4 regions of the Desulfofundulus salinus genome follow, and region 2 is predicted to be linked to each of the others. Evidence: riboswitches for the same ligand, from Rfam matches in the RefSeq annotation. Region 2 holds a riboswitch; each other region holds the start of a gene.
What was found. A riboswitch is a leader RNA that binds a small molecule or an ion and turns the genes downstream of it on or off. The one in region 2 is predicted to bind cobalamin.

Region 1 (7,041 bases), 1.2 Mb from region 2:
CCTGGCCGCATGCACGGCCCAGGATGTAACCCGGGTGCAACAAAACCTGAACAGGTTAATAGAAAAGGAAGTTCTGGCCGTAACCCAGTATTATGACGAAAGAAAAGATCAGATCCTCAGTGGATATGACTTTGAACCGCTGTTGGAAAAGCTCTCGGAGATCTGGGCCAGCATCAGGGTCAAGGAAATTGAACGTACCCGCAGCCTGCTGGAAAAAAGGCCTTTAGAGACAACGGCGCAAGAATTTGCCCTGATCATCCGGGCCTTTGAACAGGAATTCGGGCGGCCTGTTTCCCCCATGGAGGTCGAACAGATCCGCCAGTGGGCCGAGGAACTGGACCACACGCTGGTTTTGGAAGCTTTACGCCGGGCCGTCCTGATGGGCAAGCATAATTTTAAGTATATCGATAGTATTATTCTGGAATGGAAAAAGAACAACCTGCGTACCGTCGAGGAAATAAACGCCTATGACGCACAATTTAAGAAACGGCGTTCAGGTAAGCAACTTTCCTCCAAGGTGGATGACCGGAAGAAAGCACTTTTGAAAACGCTATACCTCAGTTAATTAGAAAGGATGCCGGCCAGTGAAGGCCTGTCCTGTATGTGAAGATCGGGGTGTGGTGATTAAAAACAATGTAGCAGTTCCCTGCCCGTGTAACAAGCAGAGGGCACTGGTCAACCGTTTTAAAGAAGCAGGGTTACCGGAAGGCTTGCGTTACCACACCTTTGACAAATTTAACTTTAAGTATTACTCGCGATTGCGAGTAGATGCGGAACGCAAGCTGACCTATTATGAGTCGGCCCGGCGTACTTTCCAGGCAGCCCAGGACTTCGTGAATAATTTTAAAAACGACCGGCATATTGACGGTTTGTTGATTACCGGCCCAGTAGGCAGTGGAAAGACATTCCTGGCCGCCTGCATAGCCAACGCCCTGTTGGAAGCAGAAGTGCTCCTACTGTTTGTGGTCGTACCGGACTTGCTGGACCGCCTGCGTTCAACTTATGACCAGAACCGCCAGGGTGGAGATTATTCGGAAAAGGATCTCATGGATGCCGCAAGGGAAGTACCCCTTTTGTTTTTAGACGATCTGGGTGCCCATAATTATACCGAGTGGACCAAAAATAAACTTTATTCGATCTTAAATTACCGCGTCAACCATCGCCTCCCCGTAATCATTACCACCAACATCAGCCTGGAAGATTTGGGCGAATATTTAGGAGAAAGAACCACTTCCCGTATTTGCCAGATGTGCTGGCCTTACCGGTTACCGGTTGAAGATGACATTCGCATGGTCCAGCGCAGGGAAAGGCTCCGGGAAGGTTAAAAACTAAATATATGCGGGGCAGGTCCTCAAAGGGGATAATAGGGAAGACCGGGGAGCAGGTGGATCCTGTTTAAGCCGGCGCGGTCCCGCCACTGTAACCGGGGAGGAACCCGCAAAGTGCCACTGGCCCAGCACTCACTGATGAGCTGCTACATCCGATGGTATGCTTGTTCAGCAGTGAAAATATAACAGCATGGTTTAACCGATGTCACTGGTGAGTGCTGGACCGGGAAGGCGCGGGCATCCAAAGATCCGGGAGCCAGGAGACCTGCCTGCCCCTTTCACTGGAACATGCCCTTTCCTAAAGGGTAAAGCCAGTGGTAGGCCTTTCTATCTTCGCGCGAAAGATAGCAGGCGTAAAGACTCTCCACACGCCCCTACTTTTGCCGGGCGTGTTTTTTTCAGGGGGAAACAAGGTGGCTAAGCCTTTACGTAACGGAATAACGACAGGAGCCTGTGCCGCTGCGGCTGCCCGGGCTGCCACGGAGTTGCTTTTTCACGGCACAAAACCTGCTCAGGTCATTTTGGTCAACCCCATGGGACAGTCCTTAACGGTACCCATCCACCAGGTAGAGGCAATAGCCGGCGGCACCAGGGCGGTGGTGATCAAAGACGGAGGAGATGATCCCGACGTTACCCACGGTCTGCCCGTTGTGGTCGAGGCCCGCCCCGCCCCAGACGGAATTCGCCTTCACGGAGGTCCTGGTGTAGGGCGGGTAACCAAACCGGGGCTGGCGTTGGCCGTAGGCGAGCCCGCCATTAACCCTGTTCCCCGGCAAATGATTAAGGAGGCTGTGGCCGCCGTTCTCCCTCCCGGACGGGGAGTGGAACTAATGATCAGCGTACCCGGGGGAGAATTGATAGCCAGGCGCACCCTGAACCCCCGCCTGGGGATTGTGGGGGGTATATCCATCCTGGGAACTACGGGTATAGTCCGGCCCATGTCCGAGGAAGCGTTTAAGGATTCCCTGCTCCCCCTTCTGGACATGGCCAGGGCGGCAGGCTTCCACCAGGTCGTCCTTACTCCGGGGCACATGGGCGCCCGGATAGCGGTGGAGGGATACGGATTTCCCGCCGAAGCCGTGGTGGAGATGAGCAATTTCGTAGGTTTTATGCTGGAAAGCTGTGTGGAAAAAGGCTTCTCCGGCGTGTTGCTCTGGGGGCACCACGGCAAGCTTTTAAAGGTAGCCGCCGGCATTTTTCATACCCACAGCCGCGTTGCCGACGCCCGGCGGGAAACCCTGGCCAGTCACGTTGCCCTGATGGGTGGTGAACGGGATCTGATCGCAAGCATTATGGAAACCGGCACCATTGAAAGTGTGGTTGAGTTGCTGGCGGAACACAATTTCCTGTCTGTTTACCACCAGCTGGCTTGCCGGGCCAGCCAGCGGGCCATGGAGTACGTCCACCACCGTTTAAAGGTGGGGACAGTCCTTTTGACCCTGGACGGCAAAATCCTCGGTTGGGACCGTCAGGCACAGGAAATCGGGAGGGCGCTGGGATGCCGCGAATTAGGGTAATTGGCGTAGGACCGGGTAACCTGGATTATCTCACCCCTGCCGCCCAAAGAGCTTTGGCCAGCGCCCGGGTACTGGTAGGCGGCCAGCGCCACCTGGTCTATCTGGCCCGAGAGGAACAGAAAACTTTTGTAATTAAAAATAATCTTGCGGCCATGGTGGATTTCATCCGCTCACACCGGGAGGAAGGGGTAGCCGTTTTAGCTTCAGGAGATCCTGGACTGTACGGAATCTTGAATTACCTGCGCCAACATTTTACCCCGGAGGAACTGGAGGTCATCCCCGGAATCAGTTCGGTACAACTGGCCTTTGCCCGCCTGGCCATACCCTGGCATGATGCACTGATCTTGAGTGCCCACGGAAGACCTGCCGGCGACCTGGTTAACCTGATGCGCCACCATGGGAAGGTAGCCCTCCTCACCGGCCCGGGAGCTCCACCCAACCACATCGCCAGCCTGCTCGTGAAGGCGGAAATGGCTGATCGAAAAGTTTTTTGTTGTTGCAACCTGGGTTATCCAGAGGAGGAAATCCTGGAAACCACACCCGGTAAACTGGCCCGCCGGGACTTTTCCGGGCAAAGTTATTGCGTCATGGTGATCATTGATGAAAAAAGCTTGGACATATGTAACCCCGGGGATTCCCGATGACCTGTTTATCCGGGGGAGTGTCCCCATGACCAAAGAAGAAATTCGCGCCGTCACCCTGGCCAAGGCCCGGCTGGCCCCGGGCCAGGTGGTGTGGGATATTGGCAGTGGCACCGGCTCTATTGCTATCGAAGCAGCCCGGCTAATCGGTGACGGCATCGTTTATGCCGTAGAGCAAAAGCCCGCGGCACTGGAGCTGATCCGGGAAAACATGCGTCGCTTTGGCCAGAAGAACATCCAGGTGGTGGACGGCCGTGCCCCTGAGGCACTGCTCCCGCTCCCGCCCCCCCACCGGGTCTTCATCGGCGGCTCGGGCGGCCAGTTAGGGGAGATAGTCCAGTTGCTGGCGGAAAGGCTTGCTCCGGGGGCAAGACTGGTCATCAACGCCCTGACCCTGGAAACACTAACCCGGGCCCTCACTTTGCTAGGCCCTCCCTGGGAAAAAGAGGTGGTGCAGGTTTCCGTAACCCGCACGGTATCCCGGGGCCATTATCATCTGATGCATGCTTTAAACCCTGTGTGGATCATCACTGCCCAAAAGGAGGGGGATGAGGGTGTTGGGTAAGTTTTATGGCATCGGTGTTGGTCCCGGAGATCCGGAGCTGCTTACCCTAAAGGCCTACCGTGTTTTACAGGAAGTGGATGTAGTGTGTGTACCCAAATCGGCCGCCGACCGGGAAAGCCTGGCCCTGTCCATTATCAACAAGGCTATCAAGCGCCAGTTTACAACCCTGGAGTTATCCTTTCCCATGTCCCGGGATCACCAAATACTCGAACAGCACTGGGCCATGGCCGGTGAAAGGGTGGCCCAACTGGTACGAGAGGGGCAAAAGGTAGCCTTTGTCACCATCGGTGACCCGATGTTTTACAGCACCTATGGTTACGTCCGGGCTTACCTGCAAAAAAATTATCCCGACCTGCCCGTAGAAACCATTCCGGGGATCACCGCCATGAGTGCCTGTGCGGCCGCGTTGGAAGAACCACTGGCCATAGGGGAAGAAAGCCTGGTCGTAATACCAGCGGCCTATAACCTAAAGCGCCTGGAAGAGGTGCTGGACAGCTTTGACAACGTAGTGCTCATGAAGGTAAACCGTTATTTCGATCGGGTACTGGAACTCTTACGGGAAAAGGGTTTAACCGAACGGGCCGCCCTGGTGAGCCGCTGCGGTTATCCCGATCAAATGGTAAGCCGGAAGATCACCGATCTGGCCGGACAGAAGCTTGATTACATGTCTATCCTGGTCATCCGCAAGGGAGGCCGTTAACAAGGGGGACGCAGAAGTGATTTACTTTATAGGTGCCGGACCGGGGGATCCCGAATTGATTACCGTTAAGGGAGCAAAATTGCTGCAGGAGGCTGATGTGGTCATTTATGCCGGCTCCCTGGTTAATCCGAAAATACTGGAATATTGCCGCCCCGGAGTAGAGATATACAACAGCGCCACCATGACCCGGGATGAGGTGCTGGCCGTAATGCGCCGGGCACACCAGGAGCAATTAACTGTAGCCCGGGTACATACCGGCGACCCCGCTTTGTACGGGGCCATCCAGGAACAGATGGATGCCCTGGCAGCCCTGGGCATACCTTTTAAGGTTGTGCCGGGAGTGAGCTCCTTTCTAGCTGCTGCAGCCGCCATCCCCCACGAACTGACCCTGCCGGGGGTAACCCAGACCGTGATCCTTACCCGGCTGGAAGGGCGCACCCCGGTACCCGAGCGGGAAAAACTAAGGGAACTGGCCCGCCACAAAAGCACCATGTGCATCTTTCTTTCCGTACACCAGATGAATCAGGTGGTTGAAGAACTGCTTGCCGGAGGTTATACCCCCCAAACCCCGGTGCTGGTAGTGGAAAAGGCCTCCTGGCCCGAGGAACGGTTGTTACGGGGTACGCTGGCCGATATCGTTGATCAAGTCAAGGAAGCGGGCATCACCCGCACCGCCCTGGTGCTGGTGGGAGATGTTTTCAACTCCCCCTACCAGTTGTCGCAGCTCTATGACCCCCAATTCTGCCATGGTTACCGGAGTAGCAGTACATGAACATTGCCGTATTCGCCATTACCAAAAACGGTATTGACCTGGCAGCAAAGGTATCCCGGCATTTACAGCAAGCAGGGCACCAGGTGCGCATGTTCAGGCCCGCCCGTTTCCCGGGGAAGGGGGAACCCTTTACCGGTCCGGTGTCCCGGGTGGTGGCGGAGGAATTCTACCGGTGCCAGGGACTGGTCTTTATCATGGCCCTGGGCATTGTGGTGAGATTGCTTGCTCCCCTGGTCAGGGATAAGCGCTCCGATCCGGCTGTAGTGGTCATGGATGAAAGGGGACAGTTCGTAATCAGCACTCTAAGCGGTCATCTGGGAGGAGCCAATGAGCTGGCCCAACAGCTGGCCGGGGCTCTCCAGGCAGTGCCGGTGATCACCACCGCCACCGATGTACACGGCCTGCCCGCGGTGGACGTCCTGGCCCGCAAATATGACTTGTCCATGGAACCATTCACCGCAGTAAAACAGGTGAATGCCGCCCTGGTAAACGGCGAGACGGTCACCCTTTGCAGCGAACCGCTCCTCCCTCTCACCCAAACCCCGGGCCTCCGGTTAATCCCGTGGGAAGACTTGCCCGCCACCCGGCCGCAAGGGTGGCTGGTGGTAATCACCAACCGCGTGCTGTCGTTGCCCCATGAAAAGACCCTTTTCCTGAGGCCACGGAACCTGGTAGCTGGAATGGGCTGCCGCAGGGAAGCGGCCCCGGAAAGGGTGAGGCAGGCTCTGTTCCACGCCCTGGAGCTTGCCCGGCGCAGCCCCGCCAGCCTGCGGGCACTGGCGACGGTGGACTTGCGGGCACAGGAACGGGGTTTGCAGTTGGTTGCCCGGGAGATGGATATCCCCCTGTTCAGTTTCACGAGAGAACAAATTCGCTCCATTTTTACCCAAAAACCCAGCCTTCATTATTCATCCTTTGTCCAGGAAAAAATAGGAGTTGGTGGTGTATGCGAACCGGTTGCCCTGCTGGCAGCTGCCCCCCAGGCCAAACTGATTCTCCCCAAAACCAGCTGGGAGGGCGTGACGGTAGCCTTAGCCGAGGAAAGCTATGGGTGGTGGGAACGGGGCCGGGAAGTATAGAACATTTAAGTCCAAGGGCATTGAAGGCCCTGCAGGAAGCCGACGTAATTGCCGGGTACAAAACCTATATTGAACTCATTGCCCCCATAGTGGAAGGGAAAGATATCATCAGTACCGGTATGACCCGGGAAGTTGAGCGCTGCCGCGCGGCCATTCAGCGGGCCAGGGAAGGACAGAAAGTAGCCCTGGTATCCAGCGGAGACCCCGGGGTTTACGGTATGGCCGGACTGGCTCTGGAGCTCTTACACCGGGAAAATCTACTCGACCAGGTCGAGGTGGAGATCACCCCCGGCATCACCTCCGCTAACGCTGCAGCCGCTCTTCTGGGCGCACCATTGATGCACGACTTTGTGGTGGTGAGCTTAAGCGACCTCCTGACTCCCTGGGAAGTAATTGAAAAAAGACTGGCCCTGGCCGCCCAGGGAGACTTTGTGGTGGT
Region 2 (7,041 bases):
CTCCGAATACAGAATTGCGGCCGACATGGTCATTACTGCCGTCGGGCTTGAGCCCGAGACAAAAGCTTTTCAAAAGCTGCTGCGTATTAACGACAACCATACCATCAGCGTTGATCCGGAAACCTTACAGACCACGGTACCTTATGTCTTTGCCGGGGGAGACGTGGTCACCGGGCCCTCCATGATTGTGAACGCCGTCGCCCAGGGTAGACGGGCGGCTTTCTTCATCGACCGCTATTTAAAAGGGGAGGAGCTTAAAGGGGCAGATTTTGATTACAGGACGCCGGTTGTGGATAAGGAAAAGGTTCTGGCCAGACAGCAAAGCTACCGGACCCTTTTCCCGGTGGGGAGTGGCGAAATCCTGCGGGAGAAACCCGGCGATTTTTCGGAAACGGAACTTCCTCTGAATGAAGAACAAGCGCGGTACAGCGCAGGAAGATGCCTTGACTGCGGGATATGCTCCGAATGCCGTCAGTGTGTGGCCACCTGTCCGGCCAATGCCGTTGACCTGTCCATGAAGGAAGAGAAAAAGGAGTTTCAAGTCAATGCCGTGATCATAGCCACCGGATTTCAACTTTTCCCCGCCCATCAAAAGCCGCAATACGGATACGGGAAATTTAAAAACGTCATTACCGGCATGCAGATGGACCGCTTGCTGGCACCCACCAGGCCATATAACGGTGTGTTGAGACCCTCCGACGGCAAGGTTCCCGAGAGCATAGCCTTTGTCCTCTGTACCGGGTCAAGGGACCAGTCCGTAAACAACCCCCTGTGTTCCAGGGTATGCTGCATGTATTCGGTCAAGCAAAATCAGCTCGTCATGGGTGCGCTGCCTCTTGCGGACGTGACGGTTTATTACATCGATGTGCGGGCCTTCGGCAAAGGGTATGAGGAGTTTTACGACCAGGCAAGGGCCATGGGTGCCAATTTTGTAAAGGGGAGAATTGCCAGGATCGAGGAAAAGGAAGACGGCAATCTCATTCTTTACTATGAAGACATCGATAACGGCGGGAAGCTGGCCCGGGCGGAACACGACCTGGTGGTTCTATCCGTAGGACTTCTCCCCAATCCCCAGGTACAAAATCTGTTTGCAGGCGAGAAACTGGAATTAGATGAGTACCTTTTCGTCAAGGAAGTGGATGAGGACCTGAACCCGGGCAAAACAAGTATCGATGGGGTCTTCGTGGCCGGGGCTGCTTCCGGTGCCAGGGACATACCCGACTCCATATTGCATGCCGGGGCGGCTGCAGCTCAGGCGGCAGCCTATGTGGAAAGGATAAGGGGGACAAGATGAGCGACCGGAGAATAGGCGTGTACATTTGCCATTGTGGCGGGAACATTTCCGATTATGTGGATGTGGACAGGGTAGTGAAGGCCGTTTGTGACGAGCCGGGAGTTGTGGTGGCCAGGACGGCCGTGTTCACCTGTTCCGATGCCACCCAGCAGGAAATGATTCAGGATATTAAAGAGCAAAACTTGGACGGCCTGGTGGTGGCGTCCTGTTCCCCAAAACTGCACCTTTACACCTTCAGGGACGTGGCGAAAAGGGCGGGGCTCAACCCGTACCAGTATACCCAGGTTAATATCAGGGAGCAGTGCTCCTGGGCCCATACCGGTGACAGGGAAGGAGCCACCAAAAAGGCCATCAGACTGGTAAGGGCGGGGATTGCCAGAACCAATTTAACCGAGCCGCTTCAACCCGTTAAAATCGACACAGTCCCCGGGGTGTTGATTATTGGCGCCGGAATAGCGGGCCTGCGGGCAGCCATTGGGCTGGCGGACATCGGCATCTGTGTTTACCTGGTAGAGCGGGCACCGGCCGTGGGCGGATGGGTTGCCCGGTTTGGAAAGATGTACCCCCACGGGAAGAAGGGCAGGGAGTTAATCGACCAGCTGGTTGACGAGGTTAAAAAGAGAGAAAACATTACTCTTTTCACCAATGCCGGGGTGGTGGAAAAATCGGGAAGCATTGGGGACTTCCACGTAAAGATAAGGATAAAAGAGCCTGCGGAAAGCGATGTTGGTGTGCGGGTGGGAGCAATCATTGTGGCCACGGGTTTTGATCCTTATCAACCGCGGGAAGGTGAGTACGGTTACGGGCTGGAGGGCGTAATAACCCTTGCCGCATTCCAGGAGCTCCTGGACAGTTCCGACGGCAGGCTGGTTTACAACGGCAGGGAAATAAAGGACGTGGTCTACATTTACTGCGTCGGAAGCAGGCAGGGTGCGGACATGGAAAACGCCAACCGTTATTGCTCCCGTTACTGCTGTAATGCGACCATTCACGCTGCCAATCTGGCCTTTGAAAAGAACCCCAAAATCCATCAATTTCATCTTTTCAGGGATATACGGACCTACGGCAAGTTTGAGTTGCTTTACCAGGAGGCCTTAAAGCGGGGGGCAGCTTTTCTTAAGTTTGACGAAAACGAGCCTCCCAGGGTTGAACAAGGTGGGAACGGGAAATTAAAGGTAACTGTGAAGGATTTGCTTACCTTTGGGGAAGAGTTTGAGATCCGGGCCGACCTTGTGGTTCTGGCCACCGGCATGGTCCCCAAAAAGAACGGGAAGCTGGTGGATACCTTGAAGCTGCCCGTGGGAAGAGACGGGTTTTTCAACGAGATACACCCCAAACTGCGTCCGGTTGAAACGGTGGTGGACGGCGTGTTCATCTGCGGTGCCTGCCAGGGGCCCAAGAACTCTTCCGAAAGCGTGGCCTCCGCCCTGGCGGCGGTTACCCAGAGCGCTTCCATCCTCAAAAAAGGCTATGTTGAGCTTGATCCGCTCATTGCCAACGTGGATCCCCAGCTGTGTACCTGGTGCGGGGTATGTGCACAGGCCTGTCCTTACTCCGCCATTGAACAAGAGCAATACCAGGGCAGGGAAGTGGCCAGGGTAAACGAAGCGGTCTGCAAGGGCTGCGGCGGCTGCGTTCCAACCTGTTCCCGGGATGCCCTCAATCTCAGGGGTTATACAGACGCACAGATCAAGTCCATGATTGATGGCCTGATAAAGGAGATATGCTGATGAACGGCAGGGTGAGAGACGTCAGGGAAGTCGTCAGGGAAGAAATGCTGATGAGGGATAAGATCCTCGATGTCCTGAAGGACGGTCCCCAAACCGTTCCGGAAATAGCGGAAGCAGTGGGTTATCCTTGCCATGAAGTCATGTTCTGGGTCATGGGCATGCGCAAGTACGGCCATTTATGTGAGGACGAGTTAACTGACGAGGGCTATTACAAGTACAGAGCGGTAATCAAGGAGGAGAGCTGATGGCACTGGTAAATCCCGACTTTGTTGAGGAGGTTAAAAGGTCTGACCGGTTTGATGCCTCTGCCTGTATGAACTGCGGGGTATGCAGTGCGGTATGCCCCATGGGCATTGAACTCCTCCCCCGGAAGCTGTTCCGCTACGTGTTATTGGGCGTGAAGGACAAGGTGCTGGAGAATGTAGAGACCATTTATTCCTGCTTTTTGTGTAAACTGTGCGAAGTTAATTGCCCGGCACAGGTGCATATAGCGGAAAATGTGCGTTTTCTCCGCTACTATATGAATAAGAAAGTTTTCAAAATTTAAGGAGAATGGGAATATGCCATTACCGATTGGCGATACCGTGGGCATTCTGGCGGATAACCTGCGGATTAGAAAATCCGTGCTGCCCGTTTCGGCTGAAAGCGTAAGCGCGTGGGCAAAGGGTCTGGGGCTGCCCAGGGGTGGGGAAACCATCCTTTATACCGGCAGGATGTATCAGCTCATCCCCTACATCGAGGCGCTGAATAAGGTCCAGGAAAAGATTGAGGATTCATGGATCGCTGACTTTGTAAAGGTAGGAAGGGTCGTCAACAGGTTTATCAACGTATCGGGTCTTTTGGCCGTACCGCCCAAAAGCATGCGGGAGTCCTGTAGCAGAATACTGGCCAATATCGCACGACTTTTAGGGCAGGCGGGAATTGAGTTTGGCTATTTATACGAAGAAGACCTGTATTCGGGGGCGCTTGTTTATGACCTGGGAGTGGACGATGTCCTGGAGGCCCACGCCCGTAGAGTAGTGGATGTTTTTAAAAAATACCGGGTCAGAAATATCATTACCGTCGACCCCCATACCACCCATATGCTTCGTTCCGTGTACCCTGCCTTGATCAAAGGATATAACCTGCAGGTAAAAAGTTACCTGGAAATACTGGCGGAGCGGGACCTGAAGCCCCGAAAGGAGCTCCGCCTGGAAGCGGCCATCCACGACTCATGTTTATATGCCAGGCACGAGAACGTGCTACAGGAGCAGAGAACTTTGCTGGAGAAAGCGGGTATTGACGTGAGGGAACCTGCGGAGTCCGGAAAGTTCACCTTTTGCTGCGGCGGGCCTGCCGAGTCCCTGTTCCCCAGGAAGGCAAAAGAATATGCTAAAAAAAGGGTGGATCAAATCAAGAAGGTTTCCTTCAGGGCGGTGACCATGTGCCCGATCTGCCTGGTGAATTTGCAAAAGGCCGCCGGTGGAGAAATACAGCTGGAGGACATATCCAGCTACCTGGTACAGGCCTACTGCGGAGGATAGTATGAAGGCCCTCTTTATGCTGGAAGAAAAGCACCGGTCCCACATCTTTGTCCTCAACTTGCCGGTTAACTAAAATAACTTGTACGGGGGTGCAGGCACATGAAAAAAACCATCATCGTCTTCAGCGGTGATCTTGACCGGGTTATGGCCGCCTTTATCATAGCCAATGGCGCTGCCGCCATGGGTGACGAGGTTACCATGTTTTTCACCTTCTGGGGATTGAACACCCTGAGAAGGCCGGAGAAGGTTAAGGTAAAGAAGAGCTTTTTGCAGGCGCTGTTCGGCTGGATGATGCCCAGGGGTGCCAACAAGCTGGGGATATCGAAGATGAATTTCGGCGGCCTGGGTGCAAAAATGATGAAGATCGTAATGAGGCAGCAAAATGTTACCCCCCTTCCGAAACTTATCGAATCTGCCAGGGAGCAGGGTATAAGGATGATTGCCTGTACCATGTCCATGGACGTAATGGGCATAAGAAAAGAAGAACTCATCGACGGTCTGGAGTTTGCCGGGGTGGCCACTTACCTGGCCGAAGCCGACGAGGCCAATGTAAACCTTTTCATTTAGCCTTTTAAAGAGCTGCGCTAAAGGGACAGGTCTTTAAAATTTTTTGGCGTGGAGGCAATGCCGTTTTTACCAGCAATTTTACGACGGGGTTCTGGGACTAAGGTTTGGGAAGTTTGTGAGCGGGAAAATTTCTGGACAGGGTATACCTGTTGTGCTATAATTTAGGCAATTGAATAAAGTGGACGGGTGCTCCCTGCCGGTAAAGACAGGGATAGAGGGAAGTCAGTGAAAATCTGACGCGGTGCCGCCACTGTGAATGGGGAGTCCGCCACACAAAGCCACTGGCCCAGCACTCAGTTAATTTGATTCTGCTGTGACAGAGATTAGCTGATGATAAAGATTAAAGTAGCAATGAACGGAAATAAGCATGGCTGAGTGCTGGGCTGGGAAGGCGTGGTGGGGCAGTGATCCATGAGCCAGGAAACCTGCCCGTTCCTTTTCACCGTTTGTACCTACGGTCCATGGGGAGGTGAAAGAGGTTAGAGTATGGATGCTTTTACCCCTGCACCCGGACACGCAGGGGTTGTTAGTTTTTTAAAAATGTCAGATTGCAGGAATAGGTGCTTTATCCCGAGGGATAAGGCTTAAAGGGTGATGTGGTCCACTGTCCGGGGAGCCCCTTCAACTTTTTTAAGGAAACTTTGGGTGACTTGAGGGGGCCATGACCTGAGGGCAGCAGAGGACATGCCTATTCCACTCCTCAGTATCTGTACCGGGGGAGCGGTGGAGCATGTCCTTTTTGTGTTCACACGGTTACATTACCCCCCGGCACCAGGTCGGGGGGTTTTCTTTGTGATGGTTGGGCGGGCCGCTTGCCGGGTGACCTTATTTATAAGGGAGGTCTTTTTATGAGGAAGAATACGGGGATCCTTTTATCCATTCTCTTTCTTCTTTTCCTGTTCTTTCCCCAGCAAAATGCCTGGGCCATGCACATAATGGAGGGGTTTCTTCCCTTAAAGTGGTGTCTTTTCTGGTATGCTCTGACCTTACCGTTTCTCGTTGCAGGTATCCTGTCCATTCAAAAGGCCGTAAAGGTTGACCCGGGTGTGAAAATGCTCCTGGGGCTGGCTGGTGCCTTTGCCTTTGTCCTTTCGGCTTTGAAACTTCCTTCCGTTACCGGCAGCTGTTCTCATCCCACCGGCGTCGGGCTGGGGGCCATACTTTTCGGGCCGTGGGCCATGAGCGTATTGGGCTGCATCGTGCTGCTCTTTCAGGCGGTTCTGCTGGCTCACGGCGGCTTAACCACGCTGGGGGCCAACACCTTTTCCATGGCGGTGGTGGGCCCCCTGGTGGCCTACGTTATTTACCGGTTGGGTGAAAGGTTGGCCCTGCCCCGGTGGCTTTCGGTATTTTTGGCTGCCTTTTTAGGTGACCTGTTGACCTATGTTACCACGTCCATACAATTGGCGCTGGCCTTTCCCGCTTCCCATGGCGGGGTGGTAGCGGCCATGATCAAGTTCATGGGTATCTTTGCGGTAACCCAGGTGCCGCTGGCCATCAGCGAGGGTATTCTGACCATTATTGTTTTTAACTTCCTGGTTGCTCACAACCGCCATGAACTGGAACAACTGCGAGTCTTATCCCGGGGGGTATGAGAATGAGAACCGGTGTAAAAAACCTGTTATTGATTTTCATTGTCCTGGTACTGGCTGTCTTTCCTCTGTTGATGAATAAAAATGCTGAATTTGGGGGGGCCGATGAACAGGCAGAGAAAATGATTGGAGAATTACAGCCGGATTACCAGCCGTGGTTTGAATCCGTGTGGGAGCCTCCCAGCGGGGAGATCGAAAGCTTGCTCTTTGCCCTGCAGGCAGCACTGGGTGCTGGATTTATCGGCTATTTCATAGGGTTCTACCGCGGCTGCAGGGGGAACCACGTCAAGCGAAATCAACCCGGGGAGTTGTTAGGGGAGAGAGATACTGGTGTT
Region 3 (7,041 bases), 540 kb from region 2:
CCGGCCTGGTGCGTACCAGGGAGACAATGGTATTTAAGGCGTTAAACAGGAAGTGGGGGTGTACCTGGGCCTGGAGCGCTTTTAGTTCTGCCTGGGAACGCAACCGGGCCTGGTACTCCAGTTCAGCCAGTTCCAGCTGGGTGGAGAACAGGTGGGCCAGACCCCGGGCCAGCTCCAGGTCTACCGGGGTGATGCTGCTCTCCCGGTCGTGATAAAGCTTTAATGTGCCTATGGTTACGTCCCGCCGTTTAAGCGGAACTACCACCGCAGAGCCCAGACGGCATCGTTTTTCCTGGCACCCAATTTCCCCTTTGGTTTGGGCCAGCTGCACTTCCCCGGTTGCCAGGGTCTGCAATGTAGCGCTGGTCAAAATGGGATTCCCCGGGTGGTGATGATCGCTGCCTGTGCCCACATGGGCCAGGATTTCCCGCTCGTTGGTGATGGCCACGGCGGCCAGCTTGACGGAATTATAAATAATCCGGGCCGTCTGCTCGGCTGACTCCCGGTTCAACCCGTGCCGTAAAAAGGGCAGGGTTTGGGTGGCTATGCGCAGCGCCTGCTGCGCCTGGCAGGCGGCGATGCGTTCCCTCTGCTCAGCGGCGGTTTTGACAATGACCATGAAAATGGCCACCCCAATGGAATTGACTATAATCATGGGCAGGCCGATGATCTGCACCAGTGCCCAGGCCTCGCTGAAGGGCCGGGCAGTGAGCAGGATAATACCCATTTGCAACACTTCCCCGGTCAGCCCCGCCACCAGGGCAACGTGCCAGGGGACGGAACCGCGGCGGTAATAATGCTGGACCAGGCCGCCCAGTGTTCCTTCTGCTACCGCGGCCAGGGCGCAGGAAAAGGCGGTGAAACCACCCAGCAGGTAGCGGTGTACACCGGCGATCAGGCCCGCCCCGGCCCCCACCAGGGGGCCGCCCAGCAAACCGGCCACCATTACCCCCACCACCCGGGAGTTGGCCAGGGCGCCGTGGATGGGCACGGCGGCATAGGTGCCCAGTATGCCCAGCCCGCCCAGGACCACAATTAACAACAGCTTGTCCCGGATGGTAAGTTGCCTGGATAATATACGTCCCAAAGCCGGCGTCCGGGAAATAATGAAGGCCGCCGTGGCGATCAAACTCAATCTTTCTGCTAGGGTCAGGGCTAAGGACCAGGTCATGGCCTGTTCCCCCTTTCATACTCCAGCCAATAGTATAGCAAATTGATTATGAATAGTCAGTACGTCTCCGGCAACCAACATTTTACTTTTTTACCCTTCATCCGTTTGAGATTCTGATTTGATCAATTAACACCGGTTCTTCCTGCAACCGGCTTATATATTCTTCGAGATTTATCTCTTGCGAACGGATAAAGAATACCCGTCCTCCTTTAAAAGAGGCATGTTTCAGATGGGGTATGCGCACGTATCCAAAACGTTGGGAGGAGACATACCCGGTGGTATAATGGGGGTCGTCGGAACAGCATATTTCCGCCAGCGTCCCGGCGTAGATTACCTTGGTGGCCAGAGCCAGGGCTTCCCTGACCCTGAAGTGTTCCAGCCCCATTGATTCCAGCAGGCGCGATAATTCCGCTGCGGCCCGGGGCGTGTAATCCATCCGGGAAACGCGTACTCCCCGCCAGGGGTCGGGTTCCAGGCGTCTGCCGCTTGCTGCATCCATTATGACTGCTCCCCGCATGTTTTGACCACCGGGTGCAGGTCCCCGGGCCAGCAACTCCAGGGCCCTTTCAATAGCTGCTGGCTGTACCCCGCTGGCAGAAAGCAATTGCCGGGCACACCAAAGAGCATGTTCATGGTCCTTTGTTTTTGCCGTTTGCAATGGTAGGGCGGTAATATATTTTATGTACTGGAGCTCCAGGCGTTCCACGTTAATGTTTATAAAATCAGGCTCCCCCAGGGCATGGCTTTTTGCCCGGTGGAGCATCTGCTGTATTGTTTGGGCAACCTGTTCGAAAGGGACAATTTTTTCTGCCCCCGAAATGTGCCGCCCGCCCTTTTCGTGGGGTCCCCCCTGGGCGGCCCTCATGCGGACGCTATAAACCATGGTTTTCAAAGGAACTTCTCCTTTCTATCTGCTCTTTCGTTCTTGCCATTATCCTGGTCAATGGCCAGGCCGTGAAGGCCGTATACAGCATTAAATCAGACCTAGTTTTTTCCCGGCCTTTTGGAAGGCATTTAAAGCAAACTGGATATTGTCTTCAGTATGGGTGGCCATAAGGGTAATTCTTAAACGGCTGGTTCCCTCCGGTACCGAGGGCGGGCGAATGGCCGGGACAAATACACCCATTTCAGCCAGGATGGCAGATAACGCCAGGGCTTTGTGGGCATCTCCAACAATCAGGGGAATGATAGCAGACCGGGTGGGTAACACCTCGAAACCCATGTCCTTTAACCCTTGATACAAAAACTGGACGTTAGCATGAAGTTGCCGGCGTAGCTGTGGTTCTTCTCCCAGTACATCCAGAGCAGCCATGGCAGCAGCAATTACGGGCGGGGAAAGGGCTGTAGAATAGATAAAACTGCGGGCGCGATTACGTAAGAAGTCTATTAAACTGGTACTGCCGGCCACGTACCCTCCTTCACTACCCAGGGCCTTGCTCAGGGTACCCATTTGAATAATGCCCCGCTTTTCCAAACCAAAGTATTCCACCGTACCTGCTCCCTTGTCTCCCAGTATTCCGGTAGCATGTGCGTCATCTACCATTAGGAGGGCTTGAAACTCTTCGGCCAGTTCAAACAATTGGGGTAAGGGAGCTATGTCACCATCCATGCTGAAAACCCCATCGGTAACGATTAAGCGCCTGCGAAAGGAAGTGCTTTCCGAAAGAATGTGCCGTAAATCTTCCATATCGCCGTGACGGTATATTCTCACCGTAGCCCGGCTAATCCGGCAGCCGTCAACGATGCTGGCATGGTTAAGCTGATCACTGATAACCAGGTCGCCCCGGCCCACGAGGGCCGATATCACTCCCAGGTTGGCCATATACCCGGTGTTAAAGACAATTGCGTCTTCGGTTCCTTTGAACCGGGCAATTCTTTTTTCTAAAAGACGGTGCAAAGTAAAATTACCTGTGGTCAGGCGGGAGCCCCCGCTGCCGGTTCCCCATCTTTTTACGGCGGCTATTGCTGCAGCCTTTACCCGCGGGTGGGTAGCTAAACCAAGGTAGTTGTTAGAAGAAAATAATAGCATTTCCCGACCGTTAATAATGGTTTTGGGTTCAGAAGGGCCGTCTATAAGGTACAATGAACGATACAGATTATGTTCTTTCATTAAACGCAATTCTTCGCTTAAGAAATCAATCAATTTTATTCCCTCCCCGAAACTTAAAGCAATGCGCGGGTTAAATGTTATTCTCCACCGTTAACCGTTATTCCTGCATAGGTTAACGTTTTTAAGCCGCTCTGCCACGCCCCGACTGCACCCTATAACGAAAAATGGTTTTCTATTGTCAATTTACTATGGACAACTTATCAGAAATGTGTTACTGTTTCATGTAAAGGGATTTAACCGCATAGCCGTGTCCGGGTTCCCCTGCCAATCAGGCAGGGGTAAAAGGGAACCAGGTGAAAATCCTGGACGGTGGGGCCACTGTGAATGGGTAGCAGCTTTCCACAGGGCCACTGGACCGGAGAGTCCGGGAAGGCGGGAAGCAGGCGATGACCCATGAGTCAGGAGACCTGCCCGGGCACGCGGCACGGAAAGCCTCCCAGGGAACAGGGGTTTGTGCCGGTGGTAATCTTACCATTTTTTACGTGGGATTATAGCCATTGTAAACAAACCCCGGTCTCTGACAGGCCGGGGTTATTCGTTTTAATGTGTACCATTTTCGGTTAAATGGCAGCAAATGGTTTAATGTCCTGCTGCCTGATGACAATTTCATACCGGAACGGGTGCTTTTACCCCGAGGGGTGAAAGTGAAAAGGGAAGCCGGTGCAAATCCGGCGCGGTCCCGCCACTGTGAGGGGGAGGGACTCCACAGCAAAGTCACTGTCCAGCACTCAGTAAGATTGCTTTCTGCTTTGATAGAAATTTGGTTACTGCTACGATAAGGTTACGGCGAAGGAAACCATAACATGGCTGAGTGCTGGATGGGAAGACGTGGAGCTCCGGTGAACCCGAGCCAGGAGACCTGCCCGTTACCGGAACGACCGGACCAACCTGCGCGGACGGGGGGTGGTTTAATTTGTCGTGGCATGATTGTGGTGCCAGGGCTAATCCTCCATCTGGGTAGATGGGGGATTTTTTATTAAGGCAAGATGGGAAGGGGTCTGTATGTCAATTTATGGTGGACTTCTGCTGGCAACTCTTGTTCTCAGTATTAAAACAGGATTGATCCTGGGTGCCTCGTGGCTGAGCCGGTGGGGGCTGGTGCTGACATCTTTTTTGTTCGGGAGTATCCTTTACGGGCTGGTTGTATTCTTTGGTACACATCAACAAACCCTGATTTCCTTTCTGGATCGTTACACCTTTGCAGGAGCCTTGCTGGTAGCCATATTTCTGATTTACCTGGGGCTGCAGGAGGAAAAGGGAGCAGGGAGTTCCTCCCCGGGTTGCTTGCGTGAAGCAAGTTTTCGCTCCAGGGGAGATGGGGAATTTGCCGGTAAGGCGGTTGCCTCTAACAGCTCCTGTCATTTCCTTGCAGGACAGCCGGCGCCAGGGGCTGTTATTTCTCCTGCTCTGGAGCGGTTTAAGTATGCCCTGGGTTTTTTACCCTGTCCTTTATGCCTGGTTGCCCTGGCCTTTTCAGTCATTGTAGCCAGTTCCATGGTGGGTACAGGGCTTTCTCGCCTGGGACTGTTTGTTGCGGTGCTGTTTTTTATCCTGGTTATTGTGACCAGCCTTGCCATGAGAAGAGCGATCCGTTTGACCGGGTATAAGCCTGTAGCTATTTTTAATCCGTTGTTGTTGTTTACCGGATTGATGACGCTTATCTTTGCTCTTTTTATTCCCAACTTTGTCCAGGCCATGACCATGCCCTTAACTCCCGTGAACATTGATTCGCCCCGCTGGCTGGCGGCGGTGTTAGCGGGGTTGGTGATCTTAAGCCTGGCGGGTTATTTTCGCTATCAGATCAATTTTTTAAAGGAACGTGATGATTGATGACCATTCCTGGTTCCGAATATTTAACCAAAATTTTGCATGCCGCATCCCAGAGCCTGCTAATTCCCGATATTATGGGTCTGCTCTTCTTTCTCGTTTTTGCCTTCATGGAACTGGGTAGTTTTGTGGCTGAAATGAGGAGAAGAAAAGTTATTCAGCCAGTCAACCTGCTGGAAGTAATTCATGACGTGGGAGGGGTTTCCCTCTGGCAGATGCGTAACCTGCAGCAGGTGCTTGATAGCAGTGCTTTAAATCCGCGCCAAAAAAAACTGGTATCGGATCTTTTGGCAAAACCCGGACTGTCCCCTGAGGTCAGGAGGCTGGTGGCTCAGGACATACTGGACCGTGAAGAATTCCGGTTTAAACAAACACTGGACAAAACGGATTTACTGGCCAAACTCAGCCCGGTTTTCGGGTTGATGGGCACTCTTATCCCCCTTGGTCCCGGGCTGGCTGCTCTGGGGCAGGGTGATGTGCGGGGATTGTCCGAAGCAGTGATCATTGCTTTTGATACTACGGTGGTGGGTGTGGCTGCCGGAGCGGTGGGTGCTCTCATTTCCAGGGTGCGTCGTCGCTGGTACGAGCAGGATTTAAGGTATCTGGAGTTGCTGCTGGAACTGGTGGTGGGGGGTGAAAGCCGTGCTGTTCAGGAGACGGAGGCGGGAGCGGTTGTCCGCAGAAGAAGTTGATCTCCTGGGCGGGCTGGCCAATCTGATTGATGTGATGCTGGTTTTTTGCTGCGGTTTGATGGTCGCCCTGGTACTTTCCTGGAACCTGCAGAACATTATCTTTGCCAAAGTAAAGCCCGAGGAAAAACAGCGACTCATGCAAAGCATTCAGCGGGTGATTAACGTGGAACGGGGTAAGGAGCTTAAGGAGATACCCGGGATAGAACAGGGGGGCGGCTTTGGTTACCAGGAGATGGGTACGGTCTATCAGGACCCGAAGACCGGGAAGTTGATCATGATTGAGAAGAATAGCCAATAAGTGAGGTGGCAGTGGATCAATGCCCACAGGTAAAGCAAAATGGAAAAAACACCCGACCTTGCTATTCCTGAGCCTGATAGTCCTGATTATTGTTTTCTTAATAAGTGCTTCCGGGGCTGCAGCAAATGAAAATGCACGCACAAGGGTGGTCATGCTTTTGGGCAGTGAGGGGTTTCTGGTACCCCTGGTGGATGCTTACGGCCAGCTGCAGAACTATCCTGTTGAGCTGAAGTTATTTAGCTCCAACGACCTGAAGAGCGAAGAAAAAATCCAGCAGCTGAAGCAATCGTTGCAGGATGCAGATGTATTCTTGATGGAAATGATTGGAGCCTCAACCATTCAAACAGTTGGGCCTTTATTGCAGGACCTGCCTGAAAAGTGCGAGGTGCTTTCCACCCGTAGCGGTTCTTTTCCTGAATACCCCCGTATTGATGAAAGTCAAAATACTTTCCTGGCTCAATATTTTGTAAATGGCGGCGTGGAAAATATGCGGCGGCTGGTATTGTATCTGGCCTCCAGATACGGACAGGTAACAACCGGAGAACAGTTAGATCCGGTTAAAATGCCCGTCCGGTTCATCTACCATCCTGATGCTGAGGGACTTACCTTCAACGTGGATGGGCTGTACCAGACGGTATGCAATGCTGTATACGCGGCGGGTGATAGTGCGGCTCAGGGCCTGGCGGTAAATGAAGTTCACCGGGCAGTTTATGACAGCGTTTACGCTTCCGTGTACCAGCCGGATAACAGTACGAACTGGACACTGGCCCGGCTGGCGGTGAACCAGGCCGTGTACGACCGGTGCGGGGGGGCTTCTACCCTGGATACCAGTGGTCTGTACCGAACTGTGGCTGAAGCCGTATACCTGGCGGAGCAGGGAGAAACGGGATTACAGGCCCTTTATGATACCGTGCGCCAGTCTGTTTACCAGGCGGTATATCAT
Region 4 (7,041 bases), 1.9 Mb from region 2:
TCATCCCCGCCGCTTCTATCAATTCCCGGGTGATCTTCAGGGTGGGGGCCAGGTCCAGGATGGTGGCCCGTGCCCGGGGCTCTTTCTTCAACAGAGCAACGGTATACACCCCGGGCCCGCCGCCCAAATCCAGTATGCGTTCACAACCGCTTAAATCCAGGGCGGCAGCCAGCTGATCCGCCTTGAGCCGGGCCTGGTCCCCCATGGCCAGGATGTAGTCCCGCAGGCGCTCTTCATAGTTCGCCCGTTCCACGGCCTCAAAACCCACCGGGCGGCCGGTGCGCACGGCCTCGCCCAGCCGGGACCAACCCTCGGCCAGGTTGGCAAAGTGGTGCACCGCATGGCCCAGGCAGGCATCCCTTCCCCGTACCAGGTGGCGGCCGGCCAGGGGAGCGTTGCGGTAAAACTCGCCCTCCCTTTCCACTAACCCCAGGCCCTCCAGGGCAACCAGCAGGCGGGCGGTGGCTTCCGGGTGGGTGCCCAGGGCCGCGGCCACCCGGGCGGGAGTCTGGGCGCCCCGGGCCAGGACGTCAAAAAGGCCCAGGTCCACGGCAGCAAAAAGCACATGGGCCGCCCAGTGTCCGCGGCAGATGTCCATTATATACCAGCCATTTGAGGAAGATCGCGCATCTCTTTTAAACATTTACCTGCCACCTCAAGGATGGTGGGATCACTGCTGAAAATACTCCGACACCAGCCGCAGAGCGCATTCGTCGCCGCAGGCGCTGCACAGTTCCTCTTTTCCTTTCTCAAGGTAACAGCGCACCAGGGCCGGGTCGATGGCCAGGCCGGCCACGGCCTCCCGGTCCAGGGAAGCCCGGGTCCGGGCCATTTTTAAATCCCACTCCCAGGCCCCCTTGACGCCCTTGGCAATGTCGGCGACATGGGCGGCAATGCGGGCAGCCATCACCCCAACCCGCACATCTTCTTCCGTGGGCAGGCCCAGGTGCTCCGCCGGGGTGACGTAGCAGATGAAGTCCGCCCCGGAAGCCCCGGCCAGGGCGCCGCCGATGGCCGCGGTGATATGATCGTACCCCGGGGCCACATCAATGGCCAGGGTGCCCAGGACAAAATACGGGGCCTGGTGGCAGAGCTGCTTCTGCAGGAGCATGGTGGTTTCCACATGGTGTATGGGCACGTGCCCCGGCCCCTCCACCATCACCTGCACCCCCTTTTCCCTGGCCCGGGCCACCAGTTCCCCGGCCACCAGCAGGCCCTGAATCTGGGCGCCGTCCAGGGAATCGGCAATGCACCCGGGGCGGATGGCATCGCCCAGACTCAAGGTGACGTCGTACTCCCGCAGGATGTCCAGCACCCGGTCGAACTCCTCGTAGAGGGGATTTTCCTTCCTGTTGTGCAGCATCCAGCCGGTGAGGAAGGCGCCGCCCCGGCTCACGATGTCCGTCACCCGTCCGGTTTTCTGCAGGCGCTCGACCACTTCAAAATTCAGGGCACAGTGAATGGCCATAAAATCAATGCCCGCGGCGGCCTGCTTTTCTATGGCTTCAAACATGTCCTCCGGAGTCATGGCCACAATGCCGCCCCTCTTCTCGATGGCCTCAATGCCCGCCTGGTAGATGGGCACGCTTCCCACGGGAACCGTGGCCCTTTCCAGGCTAACGCGGCGCATGCCGTCGATATCCCCCCCGGTGGAGAGGTCCATAATGGCATCGGCCCCGGCGGAAATGGCCACCTCGATCTTGCGGGCCTCCATTTCCGGGTCGTCCCGGTCGCTGGAGGTGCCGATGAGGGCATTCACCTTGGTCCGCAGGCCCCGACCGATGGCGCAGGGCCGGATTCCTTTCCGCAACCTGTTCTTCGGGATGACGATGGTACCGGCGGCCACCCCGGCCCGGATAAATTCCGGATCCACTCCCTCCCGCCGGGCCACCTCCTCCATCTCCGGCGTGACGCGGCCTTCCCTGGCCGCCAACAACTGGGTCATAACCTAACACACCCCCTGCTCTTTGCCCAGGTATTCCCCTACCACCTGCATGGCGCAGTACCTGCCGCACATGGCACATGCCCGGTGAGAACCGTGGCTGCGCTCCCGGCGAAGGGCACCGGCCCGGCGGGAATCTAGGGCCAGTTCGATTTGCCTGTCCCAGTCCAGGGCCTTGCGTGCCCGGGACATTTCCAGGTCCCACTGCGCCGCCCGGGGCTCCCTGGCCACGTCGGCTGCATGGGCGGCAATGCGGGCGGCAATGACCCCTTCCCGCACCTGCTCCACACCGGGCAGTCCCAGGTGCTCCGCGGCAGTGACATAACAGAGAAACTCCGCCCCGGCCCAGGCCGAAAGCGCCCCGCCGATGGCCGCCGTAATATGGTCGTATCCCGGAGCGATATCCGTAACCACCGGGCCGAAGACAAAATAGGGCGCGCCGTGGCAGAGCTGCTTTTCCAGCTGCACGGTGGCCTTCAGGTGCCCCAGGGGGACGTGCCCCGGCCCTTTGACCATCACCTGCACCTGCTGCTTCCGGGCCCGGGCCACCAGTTCCCCCAGCACCACCAGCTCCTGCACCTGGGCCGCGTCCAGGGAGTCGGCCAGGCAGCCTGGACGCCACCCATCGGCCAGGCTCAAGGTAACATCGTAGCGGCGGCAGATCTCCAGCAGCCGGTCGAAATGCTCGTAAAGGGGATTCTCCTGCTGGTTGTAAATCATCCAGCCCATTAAGTGGCTGCCCCCATGACTGACCAGGTAATCGACGCGGCGGTGCTTTCTGGCCGCCCGCAGGGTCTGCCAGGTGGTGGCGCAGTGCAGGGCCAGAAAATCCACCCCGTCGGCGGCCTGCCGCTCGATAACTTCGAACATTTCGTCCACCTTCATTTTTACCGCCGCCCCGTACTTCTCCCGGGCCTCGGCAAGGGCCTGGTACACGGGCAGGGTACCCACGGGCGTGGTCGTTGCCGCCAGCACGGCCCGCCGGGCACCGTCAATATCCCCGCACACACTCAAATCCATAATGGCATCAGTGCCGGCTTCCACGGCCGCCCGTACTTTAGCGACCTCGCCCTCGATGGTGTCCCCTTCCGCCGCCAGGCCCACACTGGCGCTTACCTTCACGGCAAAGCCCGTTCCGATGCCCACGGGATCGATGTTCTTTCTCGCGCGGTTGCGGGGTATGACGATGGTGCCTTGAGCCACTCCCCGGCGAACGAACTCCGGATCCACCCCCTCCCGCCCGGCCACCCTTTTCATTTCCGGGGTAATCTCACCGGCCAGGGCCCTGGCCATTTGCGTTGGCATTTCGCGACACCTCCGTTTGGTTAAAATAAAAAGTCCCCAGCCAAAACTTTACCTGGCTGAGGACTTTACCATCATCCTCCGCGCACGGCCGCCCTTTCGCGCGAGAGCAGCCATTCTCTCAAACAGGCAGGTCTCCTGGCTAACGGATCATCGCTTTTTATCCCGGCCTTCCCGGCCAAACCCCAGTGACCGGGATAAGCTCCCCGACTACAGTGGCGGGACCGCGCCGTTTCCGGGTGGTATGCCACCCGTCCGGACTTCCCTATTCTCCCCCTGCGGGGCACCTGTTTGACTATTCAGTTATTGTTTATATGGGATTCTACCACACCGGCCCGGCAACGTCAAGCAAAATTTGGAACGGTTATTTTATTTTTTGACTACCGGGTTGGCCAGCCGGCCGATGCCGGATATAACCACCTCTACCGTGTCCCCCGGCTGCACCGGCCCCACCCCTGCAGGCGTACCGGTAAGGATGATATCCCCGGGCAAAAGGGTCATGATGCGGGAGATAAAACTGACCAGCCGGTATACCGGAAAGATCAACTGGGACGTGGAGGAATGCTGTTTTCGCTCCCCGTTGAGGTAGAGCGAAACTTCCCTGTCTCCCGGGTCGACGCCGGTGACGATGTAGGGACCCAGGGGCAGGAAGGTGTCAAACGACTTGGCCCGGGTCCACTGCCCGTCCTTTTTCTGGAGGTCCCGGGCGGTAACGTCGTTGGCACAGGTATAGCCCAGTATGTACCCGGCCGCTTCTTCCTCCCGCACCTGCCGCGCCTTTTTCCCGATCACCACCGCCAGTTCGGCCTCGTAGTCCACCTGATGGCTCATGGCCGGGTAAACAATGGGTTCCCCGGGGCCGATCACGGCGGTGGACGGCTTCAGGAACAGGACCGGCTCATCCGGCAGGGCCATACCCAGCTCCAGGGCGTGGTCCCGGTAATTGAGCCCCACACACACCGCCTTGGTGGGCAGGCAGGGAGCCAGCAGGTCCAGCTCCGGCAGGGCGAACTGCCGCCCGGATACCGGTTCCAAAGATTGAAAGGGATCGGCCACCGGTAAAACCGTGTCACCTTCAACTATGCCGTAGAAAATTTCTCCCCTGTGATGAAAACGACCAATACGCATAAAAAAACACCCCTGCTACAGTTGATGAGATTTTGATGCTTTATTATTTTACCATACTTTTTACACATTTGGGGGTGAATACAGGGGCTTTTGCGCCCGGATGAAGGCGCTGACCAGGGCACCTTCATAGAGGGCCAGCTGCTGTTTCATTTCCTCCGGCAAAGTTCCTTCCGGGAAGTCCGATGGGCTGAAGACCCGGATTACCTCTATGGATACCCCGGTGAAACCGGCCGCTTCCAGCAGGCGGCGGTACTCTTCTTCCGTCGGGGCGCCGGCCACGCAGCCCGCCCACAGCTCGACATCTTGCCGCAGCCCGTGGGGTACCTCACGACGCCACACCATGTCGGAAACGGCCAGGCGCCCGCCGGGTTTGAGCACCCGGAAGGCTTCCCGGAGCACCCTGCTTTTGTCCGCGGCCAGATTGATCACACAGTTGGAGATGACCACGTCCACATGATTGTCGGCCTGCGCCTCTTCCAGGGTGTTGGCGGCAAACAATTCCTCCATGATGCCGTCCAGCACTTCCAGGCTGGTCATCTCCCGGACTTCCTGCTGCAGGCCGGCGGATGCATCACCGAACCTCCTCCTGAGGTATTTGCAGATGGCGTCCTGTTTTGCTTCAACCTTGCCCCTGGCCTCGCCTTCGGCCCTGCCTTTAATTAACCCGCGCATCTCTGCCTGCTGCTGCATCTCTTCAAGGGCTATTTCCAGGTTCGTAATCATCTTTTCCACCCGATGTCTGCTTCTTTCTCGCTGAAGTCCTGCAGGATGTAGGACTTCTCCACTTATTGGCAGGGCATTACTTGACAATAGATGTGTAATGTGTAACAATGATTCAGTTACTTCACGGCATCGTCGATCACGGAACCCGCCTCTTCCAGCGAGCCGGCGGTATAAATCCTGTTGATGATCTTGTCCAGGGCCTCCAGCCTGTCGATCTGCCTGACCCGCTCCTGCAGGTCCCGTGAGGCCTCCCCAAACCTGGCGTCAAGGTACTTGCAGATGGCTTCCTGGGCCATCGTGACTTTGCCCTTGGCCTCGCCCTCGGCTCTGGCGCCGGCCAGGGCGGAAATCTCATCCCGCATGGCCTTCTCCCTCAGCTCGTAGAGCCTGCGTTCCTTCTTGCTCTGCCAGAAGGCTTTCTCGATGGTCAACGCTTTCCTGATCCCCGGGTTCTCCATGGCTATCGCCTCCATCTCTTCTCCTTCCAGGTTGCTCAGGTACATCATCCACGCCTCCAGCGCATCCTTCGGCCTGCGTTTGATCGTCTTTATCTTCTCCAGCTCCAGAAAGTGGATCTCCAGGTCGTCGCACAACAGCTCACCGCTCTCATCGTCCCGCACGTGGAAGGCCCGGTGGTACCGCCCGTCACCCCGGAACCAGTCAAAGGCCAGAATGTTTATGGTCACGGTTTTGCGCAGGTCGGCGAACTTCTGACCGCTGGTCAGCTGCCCGTGGTACAGCCCCGCCCAGTAGTACATGGTCCGCTTGTCAATGTTGTACTGGTTGGTCACCTGGACTTCGATGTTGATGAGCGTGCCTTCTTTCGTACGGGCCAGGACGTCCAGCCTGGCGCCGCGGTCCAGCAGGTATCTTGGGTCTATCTCCCGGTCCAGCAGTTCCACGCCGGTCAGTTCCCGGCCGGACGGTAACTTCAGTACCGCGTTGAGAAAACTCAGCAGCGCCTCTTTCCCTTCTTCCGACCCGAAGATCCGCTTAAAGGCGTAGTCGTTGGTCCGGTTGATCCCCCTGATCTCCGCCAATCCCCCCACCCCCGCCCCGTTTATTCTTGTCAACCTTATTATACCAGATTCTGCGCGCGAGCCAAAATCTGAAACCGTCAATTCCATCTTCCTGCCGCCGCCCGCGGCATGATATAATAGATATAGTATACACACAAGATTTAATTGCCTGCCGTTGAGAGGACTGGGATTGTTGGCCGTTAATGTCATTGACCGAAGCCTCAAGGCTTTGGCCCGCCGTTACCCGAAACCCTTTGTCAAACTTGTCCTGGGCTCCACAAAAGGGGTGGCAGTGGCCACCATCGAAAACCCGGAGATCAACCTCCCGGAAAGGCGGCTCGATTTCGTCTACGGCCTGCGCCTGGATGACCAGGAGTACCTGCTGCACCTCGAATTCCAGCTCCAGCACGAGACCGACCTGCCGGAACGGATGTTCACTTACAACGCGCTCCTGACCGCCGCCTACCGGCGACCGGCCATCTCGGCAGTCATTTACCTGGCGCGGCAGGAATACCGCCGTTTACCCGAAGCCTATGCCGTGACCTTCCGGAGCAGGGCGGTCCACACCTTCACCTACCGGGTCATCAGGCTCTGGGAATACGAAGAAGCCATTGCCGGCGGCGAGCTGAAGGAGCTCGCTCCCCTGCTCGTCCTGCTGGCCGAAAACGGTAAAGAAGAAGCTGCCCTGGCCAGAACTAGAGAACTGGTCCTGGCCATCGGCGACGAGAAGCACCGGGCCGATGCCCTGTCGGTGGCTATCACCGTGGCGGCGCGCTACTTCAGTCGCGATTTTTTGCTCGAGTTTTTCAAGGGGGAAATGGAGATGCTGCAGGAAGCCAGTATTGTCCAGGAATGGATAAACGAAGGCCTGGAGAGAGGCCGAAAAGAAGGCCTGGCGGAAGGCCTGGAAAAGGGCCTGGCGGAAGG

Region 1: it holds a riboswitch for cobalamin, as region 2 does, so the genes downstream of both, cbiD (cobalt-precorrin-5B (C(1))-methyltransferase CbiD) here and D7024_RS03255 (energy-coupling factor ABC transporter permease) in region 2, are expected to answer to the same signal.
Region 3: it holds a riboswitch for cobalamin, as region 2 does, so the genes downstream of both, D7024_RS06050 (DUF2162 domain-containing protein) here and D7024_RS03255 (energy-coupling factor ABC transporter permease) in region 2, are expected to answer to the same signal.
Region 4: it holds a riboswitch for cobalamin, as region 2 does, so the genes downstream of both, thiC (phosphomethylpyrimidine synthase ThiC) here and D7024_RS03255 (energy-coupling factor ABC transporter permease) in region 2, are expected to answer to the same signal.

What each region holds. Positions count from the first base shown of each region.
Region 1 covers NZ_RBWE01000001.1:1,819,729-1,826,769, forward strand. The annotation lists gene D7024_RS09280 (DnaD domain-containing protein) at 1-565, shown strand, start outside; gene D7024_RS09285 (ATP-binding protein) at 585-1,325, shown strand; cobalamin riboswitch at 1,329-1,615, shown strand; gene cbiD (cobalt-precorrin-5B (C(1))-methyltransferase CbiD) at 1,742-2,845, shown strand; gene cbiE (precorrin-6y C5,15-methyltransferase (decarboxylating) subunit CbiE) at 2,827-3,489, shown strand; gene cbiT (precorrin-6Y C5,15-methyltransferase (decarboxylating) subunit CbiT) at 3,515-4,051, shown strand; gene cobI (precorrin-2 C(20)-methyltransferase) at 4,035-4,751, shown strand; gene cobM (precorrin-4 C(11)-methyltransferase) at 4,768-5,523, shown strand; gene D7024_RS09315 (cobalt-precorrin 5A hydrolase) at 5,520-6,602, shown strand; gene cobJ (precorrin-3B C(17)-methyltransferase) at 6,575-7,041, shown strand, end outside.
Region 2 covers NZ_RBWE01000001.1:623,836-630,876, forward strand. The annotation lists gene D7024_RS03225 (FAD-dependent oxidoreductase) at 1-1,294, shown strand, start outside; gene D7024_RS03230 (CoB--CoM heterodisulfide reductase iron-sulfur subunit A family protein) at 1,291-3,024, shown strand; gene D7024_RS03235 (MarR family transcriptional regulator) at 3,024-3,269, shown strand; gene D7024_RS03240 (4Fe-4S dicluster domain-containing protein) at 3,269-3,571, shown strand; gene D7024_RS03245 ((Fe-S)-binding protein) at 3,585-4,547, shown strand; gene D7024_RS03250 (DsrE/DsrF/DrsH-like family protein) at 4,647-5,114, shown strand; cobalamin riboswitch at 5,282-5,561, shown strand; gene D7024_RS03255 (energy-coupling factor ABC transporter permease) at 5,963-6,709, shown strand; gene D7024_RS03260 (energy-coupling factor ABC transporter substrate-binding protein) at 6,712-7,041, shown strand, end outside; gene cbiQ (cobalt ECF transporter T component CbiQ) at 7,037-7,041, shown strand, end outside.
Region 3 covers NZ_RBWE01000001.1:1,167,378-1,174,418, forward strand. The annotation lists gene D7024_RS06035 (sensor histidine kinase) at 1-1,171, opposite strand, end outside; gene D7024_RS06040 (6-carboxyhexanoate--CoA ligase) at 1,269-2,054, opposite strand; gene bioF (8-amino-7-oxononanoate synthase) at 2,145-3,314, opposite strand; cobalamin riboswitch at 3,518-3,710, shown strand; cobalamin riboswitch at 3,883-4,162, shown strand; gene D7024_RS06050 (DUF2162 domain-containing protein) at 4,284-5,111, shown strand; gene D7024_RS06055 (MotA/TolQ/ExbB proton channel family protein) at 5,111-5,800, shown strand; gene D7024_RS06060 (DUF2149 domain-containing protein) at 5,781-6,098, shown strand; gene D7024_RS06065 (cobaltochelatase subunit CobN) at 6,118-7,041, shown strand, end outside.
Region 4 covers NZ_RBWE01000001.1:2,561,190-2,568,230, forward strand. The annotation lists gene D7024_RS12965 (methyltransferase) at 1-643, opposite strand, end outside; gene bzaB (B12 lower ligand biosynthesis ThiC-like protein BzaB) at 671-1,945, opposite strand; gene thiC (phosphomethylpyrimidine synthase ThiC) at 1,949-3,247, opposite strand; cobalamin riboswitch at 3,356-3,550, opposite strand; gene D7024_RS12980 (fumarylacetoacetate hydrolase family protein) at 3,614-4,372, opposite strand; gene D7024_RS15450 (class I SAM-dependent methyltransferase) at 4,433-5,095, opposite strand; gene D7024_RS12990 (Rpn family recombination-promoting nuclease/putative transposase) at 5,212-6,135, opposite strand; gene D7024_RS12995 (RpnC/YadD family protein) at 6,305-7,041, shown strand, end outside.